One region of the Viridibacillus sp. FSL E2-0187 genome, then DNA from elsewhere that is predicted to be linked to it. Evidence: a T-box and tRNA genes for the amino acid it is inferred to sense, from the RefSeq annotation. Region 1 holds a T-box; the other regions hold tRNA genes.
What was found. A T-box is a leader RNA that pairs with one kind of tRNA and senses whether it is charged. The one in region 1 lies ahead of MHH85_RS03490 (valine--tRNA ligase), so its partner is inferred to be a tRNA-Val.

Region 1 (6,340 bases):
TCAGGTGTAGCAACACTTGGTTTACCAGACAGTCCTGGAGTACCAATGGGCATTGCTCAAAACACATTAACTGTTCCGTATAATGATTTAGAATCAGCTAACCTTGTCTTCGAAAAATTCGGTGAAGAAATTGCTGCAGTAATCGTTGAACCGGTTTGCGGTAATATGGGTGTAGTTCCTCCGTTACCAGGATTCCTTGAAGGATTACGTGAACTAACAACTAATGCTGGCTCCCTATTAATCTTTGATGAAGTAATGACTGGTTTCCGTGTAGGGTATCATAGTGCTCAAGGTCACTACGGTGTAACACCAGATTTAACTTGTCTTGGTAAAGTAATCGGTGGTGGACTACCTGTAGGTGCATTCGGTGGTAAGCGTGAGATTATGGAGAAAATTGCTCCAGCAGGTCCAATCTATCAAGCGGGTACATTATCAGGTAACCCACTTGCAATGTCTGCTGGTTTAGCAACAATTAGTCATTTAAAACCTGAAACATATGATTACTTCACAAAACTAGGTGATCAATTAGAAACAGGTTTCCGAGAAGCTGCAGAAATGTATAATATCCCTCACACAGTAAATCGAGCAGGTTCAATGATTGGCTATTTCTTAACTAATGAGAATGTTATTAACTTTGAAACAGCTAAAACTTCTGATTTACAATTGTTTGCTGAATACTACGGTTTAATGGCGAATGAAGGAATCTTCTTGCCGCCGTCACAATTTGAAGGTGTATTTGTTTCTACAGAGCACACTGAAGAACATATTGCAAAGACAGTTCAAGCTTTCCAAAAAGTATTTAAACAACTTGCACGCTAATATAGGAAAAAGGCTTTCTCTATTACGAGAAGGCCTTTTTTTATGCATGTAAATACATTGATACTGTACGTAATATAGTTAATCTTTATCTTAGAGCATCAATGAATCTAATGGACCTGACCAACAAACGAATAACTACAATCGATTAATCTATGGACATAACACAATGCATAATCACAATACTATCAAGCATATATTCTATTAGATATATGAAGGAGGTCAAGCTATGCAACATATTTCCTGGGAAATCGCAGAAGGATTTAACTTTCCTGAAAGTTTTGGTAAACCGCAAGATACGTCGAATGTGAAAATTACACCTCGTTGGACACAAGAAGAGTCAGGTGAATCAGTATTTTTAACAGGTATTTATCATATTTCTGCTAATGTAGCATTTGCAGAAGGAGAAACACCACATCATGGGACTTCAACTTGGACAACAATAGAGGATTTAGACATGCAAGGAGAATCGGGTTATTTTGAATATGCTGTGCCGTTACATGTAAATTTGCCGCGAGATCGAGTGAATAAAGACGTTCCTGTAGAAATAAAAGTAGACTATATTACGACAACATTCCAAGATGATGGTAGTTGTCATTTTAGCTGGCAGGCGACATGTAATTATGAGGAGCCGCAAGTTGCTACTGCACAATTAGAAGCAGAAGTAGTAGAAAGTTCAACTACTACTACTGCCGAGGCAAGTGCTCAAGAGGAACCAGAATCTGATGCGTTCTTATGGGATTTAGAAGAAGCATATACAATTAAAACGTATAACTTAAAGGAAATCCGTAAACAATAAGTACCACAATAAGGCTAATACCAGAAGTAAAATAATGTCCCATGTTGTTGGGACGATGATAACACGAATACCTTGGAAGCAACAAATAGGAACGATAATACTTCTACAGTAAAATCTTGTTTTCCGTAGCCAAGGTGGTAGAAAATAAGGGTTATATTTTCGACGTGACATGAAATGTGGTCCTCCTTTCTAAAAAACTTGAAAATGCATCTTTTTTCCGATACAATAAGGTCATCTTAATATAGATGCATAGATAGGGAAGAGTAGAATGTCTTGTGTTTGCCAAAGAGAGGAAACGTTAGGTGCGAGTTTCCGCTTACACACATTTGAAGGTCGCCCTGGAGCAGTTTCTGTGAACCTGATAAAGCTAGCAGAAGCCGGTTAGAAGCCGTTATACAATGAAGTGTCAGCACGTTTTTTTGTGTTGAAATAAAGGTGGTACCGCGAATTCAACTCCTTCGTCCTTTTTAGGCGATAGGAGTTTTTTATTTGCAAAAAACTACAAAATACTTCGTTGTTAACAAAACATAAAAAGGAGGTCGTCAAATTGACAGAACAACAAACGACATCAATGCCAACGAAATATGATCCACAGTCGATCGAACAAGGACGTTATGAATGGTGGCTAAAAGGAGAATTCTTTAAAGCACAACCTGAAAGTGGCAAAGAGCCATATTCAATCGTAATTCCACCACCAAACGTAACAGGTAAACTACACTTAGGGCATGCTTGGGATACAACATTACAAGATATCCTAATTCGTATGAAACGTATGCAAGGATACGATGCGCTTTGGTTACCAGGTATGGACCATGCGGGTATTGCAACACAAGCAAAGGTAGAAGCGAAACTTCGTGAAGAAGGTATTACTCGTTATGACTTAGGCCGTGAAAAGTTCGTTGAAAAAACATGGGAATGGAAAGAAGAGTATGCAGGTCATATTCGTCAGCAATGGTCGAAAATGGGTCTAGCGCTAGATTATTCTCGTGAACGATTCACATTAGATGCAGGACTTTCTGATGCAGTAAAAGAAGTATTCGTAAAACTATACGAAAAAGGATTAATTTACCGCGGTGAATATATCATTAACTGGGATCCTGCAACTAAAACAGCGTTATCAGATATCGAAGTTATATACAAAGACATTCCAGGGGCTTTTTATCACTTCAAATATCCATTAACTGATGGAACTGGAGCAATTGAAATTGCAACTACACGCCCTGAAACAATGCTAGGTGATACTGCAATCGCTGTTCACCCTAAAGATGAACGTTACCAACATCTAATCGGTAAAACAGTGACATTACCAATCGTAGGTCGCGAAATTCCAATCATTGCAGATGAGTACGTTGAAATGGAATTTGGTACGGGTGTTGTGAAAATTACACCAGCTCATGACCCGAATGACTTTGAAGTAGGTAACCGCCATGACTTACCACGTATTCTTGTAATGAATGAAGACGGTTCAATGAATGATAATGCTGGAAAATATAAAGGTATGGATCGCTTTGAATGCCGTAAAGCAATTGTTAAAGACTTACAAGACATGGGTGTTTGCTTCAAAATCGAAGATCATATGCACTCAGTAGGGCACTCAGAACGTTCTGGTGCGGTTGTTGAGCCGTATCTTTCAACACAATGGTTCGTTAAAATGCAACCACTTGCAGATGCATCATTAGAACTTCAAAAAGATGAAGAAGGCAAAGTAAACTTTGTACCTGCACGTTTTGAAAATACGTATTCTCGTTGGATGGAGAATATCCGTGATTGGTGTATTTCTCGCCAACTTTGGTGGGGCCACCGAATTCCAGCTTGGTACCATAAAGAAACAGGCGAAATTTACGTAGGTACAGATGCTCCAGCTGATGCTGAAAACTGGAATCAAGATACGGATGTATTAGATACTTGGTTCTCATCTGCATTATGGCCGTTTTCAACAATGGGCTGGCCAGATGAAGAAAACGAAGAATTTAAACGTTACTACCCAACTAATACATTAGTAACTGGTTATGATATTATATTCTTCTGGGTTTCTCGTATGATTTTCCAAGGTATTGAATTTACTGGAACACGTCCATTTGAAGATGTATTAATTCACGGATTAGTTCGTGATGAGCAAGGGCGCAAAATGTCTAAATCTCTAGGTAACGGCGTTGATCCAATGGATGTTATCGAAAAATACGGCGCTGACTCATTACGTTACTTCTTAGCAACTGGTTCTTCTCCAGGTCAAGATTTACGTTACTCAAATGAAAAAGTAGAAGCTGTTTGGAACTTCTCAAACAAAATTTGGAATGCTTCGCGCTTTGCTTTGATGAACATGGAAGGCATGACTTATGATGAAATCGATTTAACTGGTAAAAAATCAGTAGCAGATCAATGGATTCTAACTCGTCTGAACGAAACAATCGAACAAGTAACAACTTTAGCTGAGAAATTTGAATTTGGTGAAGTAGGTCGTCAATTATACAACTTCATCTGGGATGATTTCTGTGACTGGTACATCGAAATGGCGAAATTGCCATTATATGGTGAAGACGAAGCAGCGAAGAAAACAACGCGCTCTGTACTAGCATATGTTTTAGATAATACAATGCGCCTGTTACATCCATTTATGCCATTTATCACAGAAGAAATTTGGCAAAACCTTCCGCATAAAGGCGAATCAATTACAGTAGCTGCTTGGCCAACAGTTGATGAAACTTTAACTTCACAAGCACAATCGGATAACATGAAATTACTAATGGATATTATCCGTGCTGTTCGTAACATTCGTGCTGAAGTACAAACGCCAATGAGCAAAAAAGTACCTTTATATGTTTCGGCTAAAGATGCTGTAACACTTGCTGTTTTGGAAGATAACAAAGCATATCTAGAAAAATTCTGTAACCCAGAGCCATTAACACTTGGTGAAGACATTGAAGCTCCTGGTCAATGCATGTCAGCTGTTGTATCTGGTGCAGAATTATTCTTACCTCTTGAAGGATTAATCGATGTAGCGGCTGAAATTGAGCGCCTATCGAATGAACTTGAGAAATGGGATAAAGAAGTGAAACGTGTTCAAGGTAAACTGAACAATGAGCGTTTCGTATCTAAAGCTCCAGATGATGTTGTAGCTGCTGAGCGTGCTAAAGAAGCAGACTATATTGAAAAATATGCAACAGTAGAGAAACGTATTAACGAATTGAAAAATATGTAATCAAAAAAATCGCTCAAGTGTTATACTTGAGCGATTTTTTCTGTTATAAAAACGAAATGAAATTTGATAAATAATTACAATTTAAATCCAGGCGGATATAAGTTGAAAGATATTTTAGTTCAATTGATATTAATCTTACTAGAAAAAGTCAAGCGGTAATTATAACCAGAATGTAATGTAGTTATTGTTCTTTATAATGGCTTATAATAAGAAGGTAAATGATTAAATAACAAGCACAATATACATACCAGGAGTGTTGAATAGTGTTTACAAATATAGAACAGTGCGTCGAGTTTTTAACCTCATTAAAAAAGGGTAGTAGTACATCGATTCCATTAGAAGTCGTTAATTCATTATTACAAGAATTTGGCAACCCCCAACATACTTTTAAAACAATTCATTTAGCAGGTTCAAACGGCAAAGGCTCTACTTTAAACGCATTAAAGGAAATATTAAAATACAGCCAAGTAGAAAAAGTAGGCTGCTTTGTTTCTCCACATTTAGAGCGCATAAATGAGCGTATTACAATTAGCGACAAGCAAATTACGGATGAGCAATTCCTCTTATACGTCAATAAAGTGTTTGCTGCAATAGATGAAAAGGACGGAGTATACCCTAGTTTTTTTGAAATTATGACGATTGTCGCTTTCCTCTATTTTGCAGATGAAAAAGTAGATGTTGCTCTAATAGAAACAGGTATTGGTGGCAAATTAGATTCAACTAATGTGATTGATCCCATCATTTCAATAATTACAACGATTTCTTTAGAACATACAGCGATTTTAGGTGATACCTATGACAAAATTGCTTATCAAAAGGGTGGCATTATTAAAGAAAATAGACCCGTAGTGACAACGGTAGAGAATAGAGATGCACTAGAAGTTCTTCGGAAAATAGCGGATGAGAAACATGCACCTATAGCTATTTTCAATGAGGATTTTACGGCAACAAAAGTCGCTCAAAAGGAACATATGCAGGTGTTTAATTATTCTACACGTGATTACGTCATAAAAGATGTTGAATTACTTATGGCAGGACCCCATCAAATTAACAATGCTTCATTAGCTATTACAACGGCATTATTGTTAAAAGATGCTGGATACTTTGACATTACAGAAGAAGCTATTCGAAAAGCTTTAAAAGAAGCAAAATGGGCGGGGCGCTTTGAAGAGTATGATCATCTTATTGTAATTGATGGAGCGCATAATCCCGAAGGTACAGAAGCATTAATTGCCACATTAAAAGCGAAATATCCGACAAGTGAATACGATTTTATCTATGCAGCACTACAGGATAAAGATCATCTAAAAAGTATTAAGATGATGGCGGAAGTAGCATCCTCTATGACATTTACGCAAATAACTATGCCTAATGCTGCATCAGCTGAAGAATTAGCAGCATTATCACAGCACCACCATACTTATTATGATACAGAGTGGGAACGCGTAGTGAAGCGAGCAATTGAGAAAAAAGAGGACGAGCATGTATTAGTCATAACAGGTTCTCTTTATTTTATTTCTGAAGTA
Region 2 (6,340 bases), on a different contig from region 1:
GCTCCCCACGCTTTCGCGCCTCAGTGTCAGTTACAGACCAGAAAGTCGCCTTCGCCACTGGTGTTCCTCCAAATCTCTACGCATTTCACCGCTACACTTGGAATTCCACTTTCCTCTTCTGCACTCAAGTCTCCCAGTTTCCAATGACCCTCCACGGTTGAGCCGTGGGCTTTCACATCAGACTTAAGAAACCACCTGCGCGCGCTTTACGCCCAATAAATCCGGACAACGCTTGCCACCTACGTATTACCGCGGCTGCTGGCACGTAGTTAGCCGTGGCTTTCTAATAAGGTACCGTCAAGGTACGTTCAGTTACTAACGTACTTGTTCTTCCCTTACAACAGAGTTTTACGATCCGAAAACCTTCATCACTCACGCGGCGTTGCTCCATCAGACTTTCGTCCATTGTGGAAGATTCCCTACTGCTGCCTCCCGTAGGAGTTTGGGCCGTGTCTCAGTCCCAATGTGGCCGATCACCCTCTCAGGTCGGCTATGCATCGTTGCCTTGGTAGGCCATTACCCCACCAACTAGCTAATGCACCGCGGGCCCATCTAGTAGTGACAGCCGAAACCGCCTTTCAGCATTTTGCCATGTGACAAAATGGATTATTCGGTATTAGCCCCGGTTTCCCGGAGTTATCCCAATCTACTAGGTAGGTTGCCCACGTGTTACTCACCCGTCCGCCGCTAAATCAGAAGAAGCAAGCTTCTTCATCATTCGCTCGACTTGCATGTATTAGGCACGCCGCCAGCGTTCGTCCTGAGCCAGGATCAAACTCTCCATAAAAGTAGTTTGAAAGCTCATTAGCTTTGCTAGCGTATCATCCAAAGATGATATCTATTTTTGTTTTGATCCACCAACAGAGTTGATGTTCAAAAACATTTATTGATTAACGTCTTGCATGTTCAGTTTTCAAGGTTCATAAGATATATATGGTGGAGCCTAGCGGGATCGAACCGCTGACCTCCTGCGTGCAAGGCAGGCGCTCTCCCAGCTGAGCTAAGGCCCCGTGTGGGTATAAGTAATAATGGTCGGGAAGACAGGATTCGAACCTGCGACCCCTTGGTCCCAAACCAAGTGCTCTACCAAGCTGAGCTACTTCCCGTTAATGGCGCGCCCGGCAGAAGTCGAATCCACAACCTTCTGATCCGTAGTCAGACGCTCTATCCAATTGAGCTACGGGCGCATATATTATCACTTGTATTAAATTAAAAGAAATGGTGCCGAGGACCGGAATCGAACCGGTACGGTAGTCACCTACCGCAGGATTTTAAGTCCTGTGCGTCTGCCAGTTCCGCCACCCCGGCATATTTTGGAGCGGAAGACGAGGTTCGAACTCGCGACCCCCACCTTGGCAAGGTGGTGTTCTACCACTGAACTACTTCCGCAATATGCTGATAAACTTAAAAATTATGGTGCGGGTGAAGGGAGTCGAACCCCCACGCCTTGCGGCGCTAGATCCTAAGTCTAGTGCGTCTGCCAGTTCCGCCACACCCGCATATAATGTTTTTTTAAAATGGTGAGCCATGTAGGATTCGAACCTACGACCCTCTGATTAAAAGTCAGATGCTCTACCAACTGAGCTAATGGCTCATATGAAATGAATGGTGCCGGCGAAAGGAGTCGAACCCTCGACCTACTGATTACAAGTCAGTTGCTCTACCAACTGAGCTACACCGGCAATGTTTATTAAAAATGGTGGAGGATGACGGGATCGAACCGCCGACCCCCTGCTTGTAAGGCAGGTGCTCTCCCAGCTGAGCTAATCCTCCATATTGTTCGCCTAGCAACGTCCTACTCTCACAGGGGGAAACCCCCAACTACCATCGGCGCTAAAGAGCTTAACTTCCGTGTTCGGCATGGGAACGGGTGTGACCTCTTTGCTATCGTCACTAGACTATTTTTAAGACAAGAATTATTATATCACTTCGCTTCTTTAAAAGCAAGTGTTTTTTTAACTTTTTTAAAAAGTTTTTCTTGTTCTCTCAAAACTGGATAAATTACATTGAAGTTAGTTAAGTAAAATTTGGTTAAGTCCTCGATCTATTAGTATTCGTCAGCTCCGTATGTCGCCACACTTCCACCTCGAACCTATCTACCTCATCGTCTTTGAGGGATCTTACTTACTTGCGTAATGGGAAATCTCATCTTGAGGGGGGCTTCATGCTTAGATGCTTTCAGCACTTATCCCGTCCACACATAGCTACCCAGCGATGCCCTTGGCAGAACAACTGGTACACCAGCGGTGTGTCCATCCCGGTCCTCTCGTACTAAGGACAGCTCCTCTCAAATTTCCTACGCCCACGACGGATAGGGACCGAACTGTCTCACGACGTTCTGAACCCAGCTCGCGTACCGCTTTAATGGGCGAACAGCCCAACCCTTGGGACCGACTACAGCCCCAGGATGCGATGAGCCGACATCGAGGTGCCAAACCTCCCCGTCGATGTGGACTCTTGGGGGAGATAAGCCTGTTATCCCCGGGGTAGCTTTTATCCGTTGAGCGATGGCCCTTCCATGCGGAACCACCGGATCACTAAGCCCGTCTTTCGACCCTGCTCGACTTGTAGGTCTCGCAGTCAAGCTCCCTTATGCCTTTACACTCTACGAATGATTTCCAACCATTCTGAGGGAACCTTTGGGCGCCTCCGTTACTCTTTAGGAGGCGACCGCCCCAGTCAAACTGCCCGCCTGACACTGTCTCCTACCCCGCTAAGGGGCATGGGTTAGAAGTTCAATACATCTAGGGTAGTATCCCACCAACGCCTCCTCCGAAGCTGGCGCTCCGGAATCTCTGGCTCCTACCTATCCTGTACAAGATGTATCAAAATTCAATATCAGGCTACAGTAAAGCTCCACGGGGTCTTTCCGTCCTGTCGCGGGTAACCTGCATCTTCACAGGTACTATAATTTCACCGAGTCTCTCGTTGAGACAGTGCCCAGATCGTTACGCCTTTCGTGCGGGTCGGAACTTACCCGACAAGGAATTTCGCTACCTTAGGACCGTTATAGTTACGGCCGCCGTTTACTGGGGCTTCAATTCGCACCTTCGCTTGCGCTAAGCACTCCTCTTAACCTTCCAGCACCGGGCAGGCGTCAGCCCCTATACGTCACCTTACGGTTTTGCAGAGACCTGTGTTTTTGCTAAACAGTCGCCTGGGCCTATTCACTGCGGCTCTCTCGGGCTTTCACCCTACTAGAGCACCCCTTCTCCCGAAGTTACGGGGTCATTTTGCCGAGTTCCTTAACGAGAGTTCTCTCGCACACCTTAGGATTCTCTCCTCGACTACCTGTGTCGGTTTGCGGTACGGGCACCTTTTACCTCGCTAGAGGCTTTTCTTGGCAGTGTGAAATCAGGAACTCCGGACATACGTCCTCGTCATCACAGCTCAACGTTATAGAAATGGGATTTGCCTCATTTCACGCCTCACTGCTTGAACATGCATAACCAACAGCATGCTTACCCTATCCTACTGCGTCCCCCCATTGCTCAAATGGTAAATAGGTGGTACAGGAATATCAACCTGTTGTCCATCGCCTACGCCTATCGGCCTCGGCTTAGGTCCCGACTAACCCTGAGCGGACGAGCCTTCCTCAGGAAACCTTAGTCATTCGGTGGACGGGATTCTCACCCGTCTTTCGCTACTCATACCGGCATTCTCACTTCTAAGCGCTCCACCAGTCCTTCCGGTCTGACTTCACAGCACTTAGAACGCTCTCCTACCACGGACATCTAAGATGTCCATCCACAGCTTCGGTGAATTGTTTAGCCCCGATACATTTTCGGCGCAGCGTCACTCGACCAGTGAGCTATTACGCACTCTTTAAATGATGGCTGCTTCTGAGCCAACATCCTGGTTGTCTAAGCAACGTCACATCCTTTTCCACTTAACAATTACTTTGGGACCTTAGCTGGTGGTCTGGGCTGTTTCCCTTTTGACTACGGATCTTATCACTCGCAGTCTGACTCCCGTGCATAAATCACTGGCATTCGGAGTTTGTCTGAATTCGGTAATCCGGGATGGACCCCTAGTTCAAACAGTGCTCTACCTCCAGGATTCTCTATCACGAGGCTAGCCCTAAAGCTATTTCGGAGAGAACCAGCTATCTCCAGGTTCGATTGGAATTTCTCCGCTACCCACACCTCATCCCCGCACTTTTCAACGTACGTGGGTTCGGGCCTCCAGTAAGTGTTACCTTACCTTCACCCTGGACATGGGTAGATCACCTGGTTTCGGGTCTACAACCACATACTCATTCGCCCTATTCAGACTCGCTTTCGCTACGGCTCCGTCTTCTAAAACTTAACCTCGCATGTAATCGTAACTCGCCGGTTCATTCTACAAAAGGCACGCTATCACCCATTAACGGGCTCTAACTACTTGTAGGCACATGGTTTCAGGATCTATTTCACTCCCCTTCCGGGGTGCTTTTCACCTTTCCCTCACGGTACTGGTTCACTATCGGTCACTAGGTAGTATTTAGCCTTGGGAGATGGTCCTCCCAGATTCCGACGGAATTTCACGTGTTCCGCCGTACTCAGGATACACTCAAGAGAGAATGAACTTTCAACTACAGGGCTGTTACCTGCTCTGGCGGGCCTTTCCAGACCGCTTCGTTTAACTCATTCCTTTGTAACTCCATATAGAGTGTCCTACAACCCCAAGAGGCAAGCCTCTTGGTTTGGGCTATTCCCGTTTCGCTCGCCGCTACTCAGGGAATCGATTTTTCTTTCTCTTCCTCCAGGTACTTAGATGTTTCAGTTCCCTGGGTCTGCCATCAAGACGCTATGTATTCACGTCAAGATACTGCTCCATTACGAACAGTGGGTTCCCCCATTCGGAAATCTCCGGATCAAAGCTCACTTACAGCTCCCCGAAGCATATCGGTGTTAGTGCCGTCCTTCTTCGGCTCCTAGTGCCAAGGCATCCGCCATGCGCCCTTAATAACTTAACCTAAAAGTTAGTTATTAAGCCTAAAAAACTTAATAATAAAAAATGTGTTACTTAATTTGCTTCAATGTCGTTTTATCCAGTTTTCAAAGAACAAGGTTTTGAAGATCATTTTACAATGAGCCTTCAAAACTGAACGCAAGACGTTAATCGACAGATCCAAGATCTGTTTCCGTAATTATCCTTAGAAAGGAGGTGATCCAGCCGCACCTTCCGATACGGCTACCTTGTTACGACTTCACCCCAATCATCTATCCCACCTTCGGCGGCTGGCCCCATAAAGGTTACCTCACCGACTTCGGGTGTTACAAACTCTCGTGGTGTGACGGGCGGTGTGTACAAGGCCCGGGAACGTATTCACCGTGGCATGCTGATCCACGATTACTAGCGATTCCGGCTTCATGTAGGCGAGTTGCAGCCTACAATCCGAACTGAGAACGATTTTATGAGATTAGCATACCCTCGCGAGTTAGCGACTCTTTGTATCGTCCATTGTAGCACGTGTGTAGCCCAGGTCATAAGGGGCATGATGATTTGACGTCATCCCCACCTTCCTCCGGTTTGTCACCGGCAGTCACCTTAGAGTGCCCAACTAAATGATGGCAACTAAGATCAAGGGTTGCGCTCGTTGCGGGACTTAACCCAACATCTCACGACACGAGCTGACGACAACCATGCACCACCTGTCACCAATGTCCCCGAAGGGAAAACTCTATCTCTAGAGCGGTCATTGGGATGTCAAGACCTGGTAAGGTTCTTCGCGTTGCTTCGAATTAAACCACATGCTCCACCGCTTGTGCGGGCCCCCGTCAATTCCTTTGAGTTTCAACCTTGCGGCCGTACTCCCCAGGCGGAGTGCTTAATGCGTTAGCTGCAGCACTAAGGGGCGGAAACCCCCTAACACTTAGCACTCATCGTTTACGGCGTGGACTACCAGGGTATCTAATCCTGTTTGCTCCCCACGCTTTCGCGCCTCAGTGTCAGTTACAGACCAGAAAGTCGCCTTCGCCACTGGTGTTCCTCCAAATCTCTACGCATTTCACCGCTACACTTGGAATTCCACTTTCCTCTTCTGCACTCAAGTCTCCCAGTTTCCAATGACCCTCCACGGTTGAGCCGTGGGCTTTCACATCAGACTTAAGAAACCACCTGCGCGCGCTTTACGCCCAATAAATCCGGACAACGCTTGCCACCTACGTATTACCGCGGCTGCTGGCACGTAGTTAGCCGTGGCTTTCTAATAAGGTACCGTCAAGGTACGTTCAGTTACTAACGTACTTGTTCTTCCCTTACAACAGAGTTTTACGATCCGAAAACCTTCATCACTCACGCGGCGTTGCTCCATCAGACTTTCGTCCATTGTGGAAGATTCCCTACTGCTGCCTCC
Region 3 (6,340 bases), on a different contig from region 1:
ACAGGTACTTCCTTAGTATACTCCCCAATGTCAACATTCACTTTAATCTTTGCTGGCTTCACTTGGACATCTAATTTATTCATATCACGGTCTAGTATTTTGACATTCGCTTCTTGTTCAAACGAACTCTTTAGTCCTTGCTCACCAGTAACTGTCGCTTTTACATAGCTTATGCTATCTACTGCACTTTTAGCGCCAGTAACTGTTACCGTATTAGGATTCGCTGTCATACTTTTCACGAAATAGTCTTCTGCCAGCAGTCTTTCATTAATTTCCGGATCGATTTTAAATGTTCTTGTTACCCTTTCTTCAATTGAAATATCAATTGTAGATGGGTCCATTTGTACTGATAATTTATCAGAAAAATTTTCATGTTGAATAGTTACTTTATGTTCCCCAATTGTTTGCTTACGTAAATCCACGAATACAGTATAATCACTCACTGCTTTCGTTTGTAGGACGATAGCCATCGGACCCTTGATCGTAACATCTACGGTTTTTGGAACTCCTGTAACGATTAAACTCTCATCATCATAGTAAACCTGTACGGGTACATTATGAAGCACGTCTGCTTGTGTCCCTGATGAGAAACCATTGGAATTATCTTTTTCTTTTGGCTGAACCGTAAAGAATAGGAGCATGGCTAATGTCAGGGCTGTAATTCTTAAAAACCATGGGCTTTCAATCCATTTATCCATCATTTTTTATTCCCCCTCCAGCTCCACTTAGAGGTATTTGTTGCTTCTTGCTCGGGGCCAAACCACGCTTTACGTAAACGTGCTTCAAATTCTTCAATTGAAAGGTCACGGTGTAAATCTCCATTCACCGTTAAACTAATTGCTCCCGTTTCTTCTGATACAATAATTGTTATGGCATCAGTCACTTCACTGATACCAATAGCGGCTCTATGACGTGTACCTAATTCTTTCGAGATAAATGGACTTTCTGATAATGGTAAATAACAAGCTGCAGCCGCAATCCTGTTCTTTTGAACGATTACCGCTCCATCATGTAATGGTGTATTAGGTATGAAGATATTAATCAGTAATTCAGACGAGATTTCAGAGAACATCGGAATCCCTGTTTCTATATAATCATTCAACCCTGTTTCGCGTTCGATTGAAACAAGCGCTCCAATACGTCGCTTCGCCATATAACTAACGGATTTTGACATCGCGCTTACTAAGCGTGTACGCTCTTCATCTTCTTGTAAATTACTACGTGCAAATAGCTTACCACGGCCAAGCTGTTCAAGTGCTCGACGTAACTCTGGTTGGAATATGATAATAATAGCGAGGAAACCAAAATTGATAACCTGTTCCATCATCCATCCCAGTGTATTAAGGCCAGCATATACAGTAATTATACGAATAATAATGATGACGAATATTCCCTTTAATAATTGGACAGCTTTTGTTCCTCTTATTAAAGTTAAAATTTTATAAATAACAAACCATACTAAAAGAATGTCCAGAATGTTCATCAACATTCTAATCCATACATTGTCGGTAAATTGTGAAATTTCATTAATAAAAGACATGTGGATCCCCCACTTTTCTAGCGAGTGCATATGTGTTCAGTATAGCACAACTCTTACTTTACTTGCTGAGATGAAACAGAAAAGTCTACCTCAAACAGTAGACTTTTTCATTTGTTCTATTCGTTTTTGCCTAAAAATGAAAGTATTTCTTTTCCACCATTTTTAATTTTATACCAAAGCCATTCAAATGCTTGATTAATCTCATCTATTTGACCTGTGACATTTGCTGTTGAAGCCATATATTGACCATTAATTACAGTGATATTACCATCTACCGAACCTTCTACAAGGATATCTCCATTCTTGACTACGATATCACCTGTCACAGTCTTCCCTTCAGGTACGATGACTGTTTGCCCCTCTACAACTAAGTTTGGCTGTTTGGTCACAGAAAATTCCTTATTATCATTAAAGCCTGTAAGAAGTGAGGCGCTCATTAAAATACAAAACATTGCTGCTGCAACGAATATAGGATGACGACGTAGCCATCTTTGGACACCGGCTCCTGATCTTCCTTTAGGTAGACGAATCATAACGTTTTGCTTGAAATCCAGAGGTACTGAAACGACGGCAGCACTTTTGACAAAGGCAATTGTGCTATTTAGCTCCTGCATATGTTGTCGACAGTTATCACAGCTTTGCAAATGTGCTTTTAGCTCGATTTCATGTTCACGACTAATATCACCATCTAAATATTCATGCATGTATTCACCAATATGTTTTGGACACGCATTCATAGTGAAATCCCTCCTACAGATTGCCTAATTGCTTTCTCAGAGCTTCACGCCCTCTGTGAATTCGAGTTTTGACTGTCCCAAGTGGCATATCCAAAATCTCGCTAATCTCCTGCAATGGCAATTCCTCTATATACTTTAAGACAATGACTGTTCGATATTTGTCTGGCAACTGGCTAATTTCATATTGAATTCGCTCCTGCAGCTCCATTCTTTCTACTTCTTCCTCAGGTAGCCTATCTGAGGAGGAAATTTGAGAATACATATCTAGACCGTCCGTTCCAGCAACTTGCGCATCTAAGTAATAGTCCGGTTTCTTCTTCCTTATACGGTCTATACATAAATTCGTCGCTATACGGTACAGCCAAGTCGAAAATTTTCGATTCAAATCAAAAGTGTGAAGATTAATATACGCACGAACAAATGCCTCCTGCGCTATATCTTCCGCTTCATGTCGATTGCCAAGCATGCGATAACAAACTTGGTACAGCTTTTGCTGGTAGAGGCTCACAATATCAGAATACGCACTTTGATCGCCTTTCAGCACTTGTTTTATTCTCTTGTTGATTAATGCGTCCATCGTGATTTCCCTCCGCCCATGCGGCTGCTATTCTATATACGAGTCGCTTATAGTGTAAGTTTCATTTTTTCGAAAGTTTTTTTATAACTACAAAAAACCTTCCTTCCATAATTATAACAAATATGTAAGTAAAAATGATCCAAATTCATAATAAACTCTTCTATTCAAGACTTAATTACTTATCAATAAGTTCCCATTTTTCAAAAACCCTACACTTTTCGGCAATTATAAAAGGACGGGTATTCCCGTCCCTTTACATTACATTAATTTTTCGCCTAATAACGATCCCATTAAAGCAACTGCTACATCTGCTGTTTTGTTTCTCTCATCTAGGATTGGATTTACTTCTACAAATTCAGCGGAGGTAATCATTTCTGATTCATATAACATCTCCATCGCTAAATGGCTCTCACGATATGTAATACCGCCTAGAACAGGTGTCCCAACACCCGGCGTATAAAGCGGATCGATTCCATCTAGATCCAATGACAAATGCAATCCATCAACACATTTTCCTCTTAAGTAAATAATTGCATCTTGAATAACTTTAGTCATCCCCACTCTGTCAATTTCATGCATCGTGTACACTTTGATACCTTTTTCTTTTATTAATTCACGTTCACCTGGATCCACCGAGCGAGCACCAATAATAACTATATTTTCAGGTTTCACTTTTGGAGCATAGTCACGAATGTTTACAAGTTTTTCATGGCCGAGCCCAATACTTACAGCTAGTGGCATACCATGAATATTACCCGATGGTGAAGTATCACCTGTATTCAAATCGGCATGCGCGTCATACCAAATAACTCCTAGGTTCTCATAATGATCTGATAGTCCTGCAAGTGTACCTATTGCAATACTATGGTCCCCACCTAGTACAAGTGGAAAGTGATTTTGTGAAACGACATCATGTACTTTATTCGCAAGATTTGTACTGGCTTCAGTTACAGCTGATAAATTTCGTAAATTTGTATCGGCTGATACTTCACGCTCAGATACCCCAATCTGAATATCCCCCTCATCTATCACTTCATAACCCATTGCTTCTAATCTTTCTACAGCGCCCGCATATCGGATTGCACTTGGCCCCATATCAACCCCACGACGTGTTTGACCAAGATCCATTGGTACACCTATTAATGAAATATTTAATTTATGCATTATTTTATTCCCCCTTTGTGAATTACCTATATTGTAAATGCTACAATCATGTTGGCTCAACCCCACAAAATTCTGAATATTTATACAAAAAATCAAACACTTAAATATAGAACCACTTTGTAACTAAAGTAGATAATGCACTATCCTTTAAATTGAATTTATCAGTAGTTGTACAAAGTTACGCACTCTACTAAAAATGCTCCTTAGAGAGTATAGGGGGTATCCCTTATTTTTTATACTATTAACTACAAAAAACCTCTTTCTACAAAGTGTAGAAAGAGGTTGAAATTTTATATGAAAGTGAGCCATGTAGGATTCGAACCTACGACCCTCTGATTAAAAGTCAGATGCTCTACCAACTGAGCTAATGGCTCATAAAATTAAAAATGGCTGGGGTACCTGGATTCGAACCAGGGCATGACGGAATCAAAATCCGTTGCCTTACCGCTTGGCTATACCCCAACAATGAATAATGAATGTTTTATATAAAAAATGGTGGAGGGGGACGGATTCGAACCGCCGAACCCGAAGGAGCGGATTTACAGTCCGCCGCGTTTAGCCTCTTCGCTACCCCTCCGACAAAAAAATATGGTGGAGGATGACGGGATCGAACCGCCGACCCCCTGCTTGTAAGGCAGGTGCTCTCCCAGCTGAGCTAATCCTCCATGGATATCTAAAATAATTTTTAAAAATGGTGACCCCTACGGGATTCGAACCCGTGTTACCGCCGTGAAAGGGCGGTGTCTTAACCGCTTGACCAAGGGGCCATTAATGCTGTACTGCTTAAAACAGGACAAGAATTATATTAACATCCTTTAAATAAAAAAGCAATACTTTATTTAAAAAATATTAAAAATTTCATCTTACTAAACAAAATTCAATATATTTCTACTTCTTGATAAATAATAGAAAGCTTCCAACCGGGCTCGAACCGGTGACCTCTTCCTTACCATGGAAGCACTCTACCTGCTGAGCTATGGAAGCATAGACAAAAAAATGGCTCCGAAGGTAGGACTCGAACCTACGACCGATCGGTTAACAGCCGATTGCTCTACCACTGAGCTACTTCGGAACAATAATATTATCGCTTCTTTAGATGTTACTTTTGTGGAACACAAATATTATTATAACAGCATATTAAAACATTTCAAGCTATTTAAGGAAAAAAGTTTTAATTTTTTTGCACTTAAATATACCTATATTTTATTACAGTAACTCTAACTATCATAAAAGCCCTATTTAAGCGTTTTAAAGCGTTTTAATCAGAATCTAATGTAAGACTACCAACATATATCAATTATGCTCCTAAAGGCTATTACAATGAAAATCTCATAACCATTGATGGACTATTTTCAATTAGAATTCTTATGCCTTTATACACAAATTCCACTTTCCTTTAAAATTCCAGTGCAACTATTTTTCCAACATTAACTGCTAGAACTATTGAATAAGTTATATTTTTTTAATATACATCTATAATTGAGATAGTATACTTTTTGCATAACCTTTTCTAAGATACAGATATCAGTTGATCAAGAGCCAAATAAAATTATTTTGGAGTTATTTAAGTATGGCTTTACACCCAATATATTATGCAAAACAAAGAAGCTTACTATTCCCCCATTATAAATTGCAATAATTGGATGCAAATCTATTTCCGTTTTACACAACTCAAATGAGACTAATGACGATTAAGGAAATTTCATCGGTTCTTCAGTGAATTAATACTTGCCAAATAACTCCCCATATCGATTGTTATAACCTTTAAATACAATAGTCATAATATAACCCTTGATTTCCACATTTATTATAACTATTTTCTATATAAAAAAGCACAACTGATTAAATCAGCTGTGCTTTAATGTGCCTAGCAACGTCCTACTCTCACAGGGGGAAACCCCCAACTACCATCGGCGCTAAAGAGCTTAACTTCCGTGTTCGGCATGGGAACGGGTGTGACCTCTTTGCCATCATCACTAGACTATTTAGAGAACTTGTTCTCTCAAAACTGGATAAATTACATTGAAGTTAGTTAAGTAAAATTTGGTTAAGTCCTCGATCTATTAGTATTCGTCAGCTCCGTATGTCGCCACACTTCCACCTCGAACCTATCTACCTCATCGTCTTTGAGGGATCTTACTTACTTGCGTAATGGGAAATCTCATCTTGAGGGGGGCTTCATGCTTAGATGCTTTCAGCACTTATCCCGTCCACACATAGCTACCCAGCGATGCCCTTGGCAGAACAACTGGTACACCAGCGGTGTGTCCATCCCGGTCCTCTCGTACTAAGGACAGCTCCTCTCAAATTTCCTACGCCCAC

Region 2: it has a tRNA-Val gene. The T-box ahead of MHH85_RS03490 (valine--tRNA ligase) is inferred to sense a tRNA for this amino acid. The anticodon was not compared.
Region 3: it has a tRNA-Val gene. The T-box ahead of MHH85_RS03490 (valine--tRNA ligase) is inferred to sense a tRNA for this amino acid. The anticodon was not compared.

Annotation. Positions count from the first base shown of each region.
Region 1 covers NZ_JBBOVG010000001.1:735,300-741,639, forward strand. Annotated here, with positions in the region: gene hemL (glutamate-1-semialdehyde 2,1-aminomutase) at 1-819, shown strand, start outside; gene MHH85_RS03480 (hypothetical protein) at 1,046-1,615, shown strand; gene MHH85_RS03485 (hypothetical protein) at 1,592-1,786, opposite strand; T-box leader at 1,857-2,084, shown strand; gene MHH85_RS03490 (valine--tRNA ligase) at 2,187-4,814, shown strand; gene MHH85_RS03495 (bifunctional folylpolyglutamate synthase/dihydrofolate synthase) at 5,078-6,340, shown strand, end outside.
Region 2 covers NZ_JBBOVG010000002.1:291,270-297,609, reverse strand. Annotated here, with positions in the region: rRNA gene MHH85_RS20620 (16S ribosomal RNA) at 1-787, opposite strand, end outside; tRNA gene MHH85_RS20615 (tRNA-Ala) at 935-1,010, opposite strand; tRNA gene MHH85_RS20610 (tRNA-Pro) at 1,030-1,106, opposite strand; tRNA gene MHH85_RS20605 (tRNA-Arg) at 1,111-1,187, opposite strand; tRNA gene MHH85_RS20600 (tRNA-Leu) at 1,220-1,308, opposite strand; tRNA gene MHH85_RS20595 (tRNA-Gly) at 1,315-1,389, opposite strand; tRNA gene MHH85_RS20590 (tRNA-Leu) at 1,415-1,499, opposite strand; tRNA gene MHH85_RS20585 (tRNA-Lys) at 1,519-1,594, opposite strand; tRNA gene MHH85_RS20580 (tRNA-Thr) at 1,607-1,682, opposite strand; tRNA gene MHH85_RS20575 (tRNA-Val) at 1,698-1,773, opposite strand; rRNA gene rrf (5S ribosomal RNA) at 1,783-1,898, opposite strand; rRNA gene MHH85_RS20565 (23S ribosomal RNA) at 2,028-4,957, opposite strand; rRNA gene MHH85_RS20560 (16S ribosomal RNA) at 5,142-6,340, opposite strand, start outside.
Region 3 covers NZ_JBBOVG010000002.1:301,384-307,723, reverse strand. Annotated here, with positions in the region: gene MHH85_RS20700 (CdaR family protein) at 1-701, opposite strand, end outside; gene cdaA (diadenylate cyclase CdaA) at 698-1,540, opposite strand; gene MHH85_RS20690 (anti-sigma factor family protein) at 1,657-2,277, opposite strand; gene sigW (RNA polymerase sigma factor SigW) at 2,291-2,854, opposite strand; gene rocF (arginase) at 3,113-4,018, opposite strand; tRNA gene MHH85_RS20675 (tRNA-Lys) at 4,320-4,392, opposite strand; tRNA gene MHH85_RS20670 (tRNA-Gln) at 4,406-4,480, opposite strand; tRNA gene MHH85_RS20665 (tRNA-Tyr) at 4,512-4,595, opposite strand; tRNA gene MHH85_RS20660 (tRNA-Val) at 4,608-4,683, opposite strand; tRNA gene MHH85_RS20655 (tRNA-Glu) at 4,711-4,785, opposite strand; tRNA gene MHH85_RS20650 (tRNA-Thr) at 4,930-5,002, opposite strand; tRNA gene MHH85_RS20645 (tRNA-Asn) at 5,016-5,090, opposite strand; rRNA gene rrf (5S ribosomal RNA) at 5,884-5,999, opposite strand; rRNA gene MHH85_RS20635 (23S ribosomal RNA) at 6,062-6,340, opposite strand, start outside.